Regions from separate parts of the Paenibacillus glycanilyticus genome, predicted to be linked through region 3. Evidence: predicted binding sites of a transcription regulator. Region 3 holds the regulator's gene; each other region holds the start of a gene.
The links. The regulator Rex, encoded in region 3, represses fermentation and respiration genes when NADH is low (regulators of the CRP and FNR family bind a similar motif). The targets are predictions, from matches to a motif close to TTGTGAAATATTTCACAA.

Region 1 (2,269 bases), 2.5 Mb from region 3:
CGTAAATTTGAGGCTGCATGGTTTCCAGGCATTTCACCAGCTTCTTCAAGTTGTTCACTTTCATGTTCGGGCAAACCAAATATTTGGATGCAAAATGGAAAGTCTTGTTCGGGCTGTCCAGACGCAATTGGTAGCCGGTACCGTCCTCCGTACCAACGATAAACTCCTGACAATCCGATTCTTTGCAATATTTAATAATAGCCGTTGTACTGCCGACGAAATCGCCAAGCTCCACAACCTCCGGACGGCATTCCGGATGCACGACAAATTGAGCGTTCGGATATTTCGCCTTCATCTCTTCAACGTCTTTCACCGTCAGCATATCATGGGTGTTGCAATAACCTTCCCAGATAATCATTTTCTTGTCGGTGTTCTGCTGCACGTAGTGGCCAAGGTTTTTGTCCGGTACCCAGATGACTTCATCGCCTTCAACCGAATTTACCACTTTAACGGCGTTGGCCGAGGTACAGCAAATATCCGTCTCTGCTTTGATTTCCGCAGAAGAGTTAATATACGTAACAACAGTCGCGTTCGGATGCTGTGCCTTCAGCTTGCGCAAGCCGTCCACGTTAACCATGTCGGCCATTGGACAGCCGGCCCGTTCGTCGGGGATAATGACGGTTTTGTTAGGAGCCAGAATTTTCGCGCTTTCTCCCATAAAATGAACGCCGCAAAAAACAATAACGTCCGCATCGGTTTGTGCAGCCTTTTGCGCGAGCAGGAACGAGTCCCCGCGGAAATCGGCCACCTCTTGAATTTCGTCTCGTTGATAATAATGGGCAAGAATGATGGCATTGCGTTCCTTCTTCAATTGCATGAGCCTTTCACGCAGTTCACGATTCTGTTCCGCCTTGCGTTCCAGCGCCAGTGCTTCCACAGTTGATCCTCTCCTCTTATGAGGGATGGGCGATGAGTCCCATTCCGATTATGGCTATCCAGACTTTGTGAATTGATGCACAAACTATTTCAAAGTCAATGGCCTATTTATGATTCTTTTGTTAAGGTTTAATTTACTCCAGGTGCAGGATGCTGTCAATGTATTTAGACAATAAAAAACCTCTTCTCCACAGCAAATTTTGCATGAAGTGGAGAAGAGGGCATAAACGGCTGCCTCAAAGGGATTCCGGCTACCTTTTCGCCGGATCATACGGCTCGCCCAGCGCACCTGGCGCCGCCGAGCGTCCAACTGCGCCGGCAAGCACAAGAAGCGTCAGCAAATACGGAAGCATATAGAAAAATTCGTTCGGAATATGATGCGACCATTCGAACAGCTGCGCCCAGTTCCGAAGCGCCTGCGCCATCCCGAAGAAGATCGCCGCTCCGGCTACGCCAAGCGGATTCCATTTACCGAAAATAACGGCCGCAATCGCGATAAAGCCTTGACCGGAAATCGTATTATGGGCAAAGTTGCTTGTTGTTGTCAGCGCAATCGTTGCACCGCCAAGTCCGGCCAATGCACCGCTCAGCATAACGCCGATGTAACGGTACTTCGTTACGCTGATGCCAACCGTATCAGCCGAGCTTGGATGCTCGCCCACCGCACGGAGGCGGAGGCCAAAGGTTGTACGGTACAGAACGATATAGCTGAGAATAACAACACCGATCACAATATAGGTGGTTGGGTAGGCCGTGAAAATACCTTTGCCGAGCAAAGGAATATCCGATAGTCCCGGAATAGCGACCGGATTAAACACATATTCCAGCGTTGGTGTTTGTCCGGAGCCTTCATAAAGGCTTTTCGTCAGATAGATGGCAAGGCCCGCCGCCAAAATATTAATAACGACGCCTACAATGGTCTGGTCGGCTTTAAACGTGATCGTGGCAACCGCATGCAGCAGAGACACCACAAGTCCCAAAACCAGACCGGCAAGAAGTCCGATCCACGGAGCGCCATGCTTCATCCCGCCCTGAATGGCTTGATCGGCGAATACGGCAGCCCCAAAAGCGCCTGCGATCATAAGTCCCTCAAGGCCGATGTTCACGACGCCGGACCGCTCCGAGAACACGCCGCCAAGTCCGGTAAAGATCAGAGCGGTTGAGAAAACAAGCGTAATGCTAATTAATTGTCCGATTGTATCTAGTGCGTTCACAGGGCACTGCCTCCTTCCGACTTGCCTTTATTCGAGCGGCGAGCCATAAACGGCTTCAGGAAGAACTTCACGAGTCCATGCGAAGCGACAAAGAAGATAATGGATCCGATAACGATCCGTACAATCTCCGGCGGTACATTCGCTCCGAAGCTCATGCCAGCCGAGCCGTAGCTCAATCC
Region 2 (2,269 bases), 2.6 Mb from region 3:
AGACGTTGCTTAATCCACGCTAGATGTTCGATTGGGAGGTCCAGAGGCGATGTTGAATCGTGTAATACTAATTGGCAGATTAACAAGAGACCCCGAATTGCGTTATACGCCTGCGGGTGTAGCAGTTACGCAATTTACGATAGCAGTAGACCGGCCGTTTACGAGCGGTCAGGGCGAGCGCGAAGCGGATTTCATTCCGGTCGTAACTTGGCGGCAGTTGGCTGAGACATGCGCTAATTACTTGCGTAAAGGTCGCTTAACCGCGGTAGAAGGACGCATTCAGGTGCGTAACTACGAGAACAACGAAGGTAAACGCGTCTATGTGACGGAAGTTATTGCCGATAACGTTCGCTTCTTGGAATCTAACCGTGAAGGCGGAGCTCCGCAAGAGAGTGGCGGTTATGCCGGAGGCAATAACAACAGCGGCGGAGGATCTTTTGGCGGCGGCGGTAACGCTCCTTATGGTGGCGGTAACGGCGGCGGCGGAAAGCCTAGTACTCCACGCAACAACAACAGCCGTGATCCGTTCTCGGATGACGGTCGACCGATCGATATATCAGAAGATGACTTGCCATTTTAATCGAAAGGATGGGTTCGAATGAGCTTCAAGCAAAGAGAAGGCGGAGACGGAGAGCGTCCAGAACGCAAATTCGGCGGCCGCAAAGGCGGACGCAACAAACGCCGTAAAGTATGTTTCTTCACTGTGAACAAAATCACTCACATTGACTATAAAGATACTGATCTGCTCAAAAAGTTCATCAGCGAGCGCGGCAAAATCTTGCCACGTCGTGTAACTGGAACTAGCGCGAAATACCAACGTCTGCTGACGGTTGCTATCAAGCGTGCTCGTACTGTGGCTTTGCTGCCGTACACAACTGAGTAGTTCTTTTGGAAGAAAGCCCATTGGGAAACCAATGGGCTTTTTTTCTTTTATTTTATAAAATAGGAATTGATCATTTGGCGGAAGAGGAATACAATAAGATATAGTTCGTGCATACAAGTCGGCGATGATGTTGGGTCTTCATTGTGAATAATTTCACTTTAAATGACAGATGTGGAATAACGGCTTATGCAAGTAAATCAATTGATCGATTACAGATGGAAAGAGGGATGCATTCGTATGTCTGAAACCGTAACGAAATTACCTGAAGAATCCGGTTCCGTACGTGAACTGGACGTGCTTGAGCAACTGTTGAAGCCAGAAATTCAGCAATCGCTGACTCAATTGGTGGAAAACCTGCCTAAACTGGCAGAACTGGTGACCCTGCTTACTAAAGCTTATGATGTGGCTACTACCGTAGCTAACGACAAAGTTCTTGTGAACGATATGGTTCATGGCTTTGGCGAATTCGTTAAACCAATCGTAGACACGACTAAAGGCATCGCTAACGCAGCTGTTGAAGCTGGCGACCGCGCGCAAGCCGACAACTCTACAATTGGTCTCTTTGGCATTCTGAAAATGCTGAAGGATCCGCAAGTACAAGCAACGCTTCGTTTCGCCCAATCGTTCCTGAACGTATTGGCTGAGCGTAAAAACGGTTAATCATACAAGAGCGGAGGGTAAACATGGCTAAGCAAATTTTAATTCTTGGCGGCGGTTACGGCGGTCTTCTTAGCGCACTGACAGCTCGCAAATATATTTCGGCTGAAGAAGCTGAAATTACACTGATCAACAAAACTCCTTACCACCAAATCATTACCGAGCTTCACCGTCTGGCTGTTAGCGGCGTAAACGAAGGAAACGTAGCTCTTCCTTTGGATAAACTGCTGAAAGGCAAATCGATCAAACTGGTTATCGACACTGTAGATAACATTGATCCGGAGAAAAAACAAGTGAAGCTGGCTGGCAACGGCACAGTTAGATACGACCAGCTGGTTGTCGCTCTCGGCGGCGAAACAGCATTCTTCGGCATTCCTGGTCTGGAAGAAAACAGCCTGACGCTGAAATCGGTTGAAGAAGCGAAAGCGGTTAGCGCGCATATCCAAAACCGCATTGCAGCTTACGCGCAATCGAAAAACAAAGCAGACGCAACAATCGTTGTTGGCGGCGGCGGCCTGACAGGCATCGAGCTGATCGGCGAGATCGTTGATATGCTTCCAAAATGGTGTGAACAGTACGGCGTTGACAAGAGCGAAATCTCCCTGTACAACATCGAAGCTGGTCCAACTATTCTGATGGGCTTCCCGGCTGACCTTCTTGAGCGCGCGAAATCCAGCCTGACAAACCGTGGCGTTAACCTGATCATGGGCGTAGCGGTAACCGAGGTTC
Region 3 (2,269 bases):
CACGCCTGCGCGAAGGAGCTCGGGAACGCGGGCCACGCCGCTTGCCAGCTTGAGGTTGCTGACAGGGTTATGGGATACGGCAACGTTGCGCTCGGCCAGCAGGGCAATCTCTTCATCGTTCAGATGCACGGCATGCGCAACAAGCGCCGGCCGCGAGAAGAAACCAAGCTTGTCCAGATGTTCAACCGGACGGGAGCCGTAATCGCGTACATTTTGCTCCACTTCGGCAAGCGTCTCTGACATATGGGTATGAACCGGCAGATCGTAATCATGGGCTGCCTGCACAAACTTCTCAATATAATCAGGAGGGCAAGTGTAAGGAGCATGCGGAGAGATCATCGTTGTGATTCGGCCGTCCGCCTTACCGTTCCAGTCACGGGCAAAAGCAATCGCTTCCTTCAGCTTCGCCTGTTGAATCTCCTCCGGGCACAATCCGATTACGCCGCGGGTCAAAGCACCCCGGATTCCCGATTGCTCCACCATTTGCGCAACCTGATCCATGCGATCGTACATATCGACGAAAGCGGTCGTTCCCGTCTTCAGCATCTCCACGATCGCAAGCGCGCTGCCCGCACGCGTATCTTGGTCGACGTATTTGGCTTCCATCGGCCACATCTTCTGCTCCAGCCATACCTGCAGATTCTGGTCGTCCGAATAACCGCGAAGCAGCGACATGGCGGCATGGCCATGCGTATTAATAAGTCCAGGCATAAATGCCAGCTTGCTGCCGTCGATTCGCTCAACCTGCTCATCCAGGCCAGTTGGAGCCTTCGCTCCGATATATGTAATTCGGTTGTCCGTAACGACCATATGGCCACGGAAAACCTCATTGGCATCGTTCATTGTTACAAACAGGCCGTTCTCAATCCACAACTGCGCCATTTTCCTGCTCATTCCTTTCCTTCTCCAAATAATAAGCCAAGCTGAGCAACTCTCTCGTAAAGTCCGCATGGTGAATGCGGATATGCTCGGGCAAACGCAAAATCGCCGGAGCGAAATTCAGGATGCCCTCGATTCCTGCCTCCACGAATTGATTGGCCACGTTTTGCGCTTCCGGACCCGGGACCGTAATAATGCCAATCCGGATATTGTTCTCCTGAACGGTCTCCTTCAGCTTATCCATTGGCAGAATGGTCAAATTGTTGATCATCGTGCCTATCTTGTTCTGATGGTCATCGAAGACCGCGACAATTTTCATGTTGTCCTTGGAGTACTTATTGTAGTTGCACAAGGCATGTCCGAGATTGCCGGCGCCAACAAGCGCAACGTTAATCCGCTGGTCGAGCTTCAGAATCTGCTGAATTTTCTCGATCAGGTAAGAGACGTCGTAACCGATGCCTTTACGGCCGAAGTCCCCGAAATAGGCAAGATCCTTTCGGATTTGAGCTGGATTAAGGTCCAGCTTAAGCCCTAGCTCCTGCGACGAAACCGTCTGCACTTCACGGTTATACAATTCGTTCAGCACCTGCAGGTAGATGGGAAGCCGTCTCACAACGGCCTCCGATATTTTCGCCTGCTTCACCCGATTTCCTCCTCTTCCGTTTGCAGCCATTCCCGCATCCGCGGTACCATCTGGTCGATATGCATCGTTTCGATCTTCGGACCGGGCAGCGAATAGAGGAAGTGCTTGCCGTAATACGTATCAATGACGCGCGTGTCGTAGATAATAACAATTCCTTTGTCCTTGGCCGTCCGTACAAGTCTGCCGAAGCCTTGCTTAAAACGGATAACCGCTTGCGGAATGGACAGCTTCATGAAAGGATTCTGCTTCTGCTTCTGCAAGAGCTCCGACTTCGCTTCAACAAGCGGATGATTAGGCGGCTGAAACGGCAGGCGGACGATAGCCAGGCAAGTCAGTGCTTCGCCCGGGATGTCCACCCCTTCCCAGAAGCTGCTTGTGCCAAGCAGAACCGTCTCCGGCTGCTGGGTGAACCGTCTCGTCAGCTTCGTCCGGTTGCCGCTGTCAATGCCTTGGCCGAGCACTTGAATGCCGGAGCCAGCCAAAGCTTCCTTAAGCGGCTCGTAGACCTGCTTCAGCATCCGGTAAGAAGTGAACAGCACAAGCATGCGGCCTTTTGTCTCAACCGCAGAGTCGGCAAGCGAGCTTACCAGCATCGAGATGAATTGAGGGTCGCCCGCCGAACCCTTCAGGGTCGGGAAATTACGCGGGATAATAACCAATGCTTGCTCCCGGTAATTAAAGGGAGACGGAAGCTGCACGGTTTTCAGCCGGTTATTTTCTTCAAAGCCTTCCAGCCCAAGCTGCTCT

Region 1: nadA (quinolinate synthase NadA) is a predicted target of Rex. The motif match lies at 943-960, and genes of this name have one in related genera.
Region 2: ACR9FF_RS30455 (DUF1641 domain-containing protein) is a predicted target of Rex. The motif match lies at 1,025-1,042, and genes of this name have one in related genera.

The regions. Positions count from the first base shown of each region.
Region 1 covers NZ_CP195155.1:71,144-73,412, reverse strand. The annotation lists gene nadA (quinolinate synthase NadA) at 1-877, opposite strand, end outside; gene ACR9FF_RS00350 (ABC transporter permease) at 1,128-2,090, opposite strand; gene ACR9FF_RS00345 (ABC transporter permease) at 2,087-2,269, opposite strand, start outside.
Region 2 covers NZ_CP195155.1:6,735,566-6,737,834, reverse strand. The annotation lists gene rpsF (30S ribosomal protein S6) at 1-13, shown strand, start outside; gene ssb (single-stranded DNA-binding protein) at 50-580, shown strand; gene rpsR (30S ribosomal protein S18) at 599-883, shown strand; gene ACR9FF_RS30455 (DUF1641 domain-containing protein) at 1,121-1,543, shown strand; gene ACR9FF_RS30450 (NAD(P)/FAD-dependent oxidoreductase) at 1,567-2,269, shown strand, end outside.
Region 3 covers NZ_CP195155.1:2,614,658-2,616,926, reverse strand. The annotation lists gene ACR9FF_RS12055 (amidohydrolase) at 1-894, opposite strand, end outside; gene ACR9FF_RS12050 (redox-sensing transcriptional repressor Rex) at 863-1,522, opposite strand; gene dinG (ATP-dependent DNA helicase DinG) at 1,519-2,269, opposite strand, start outside.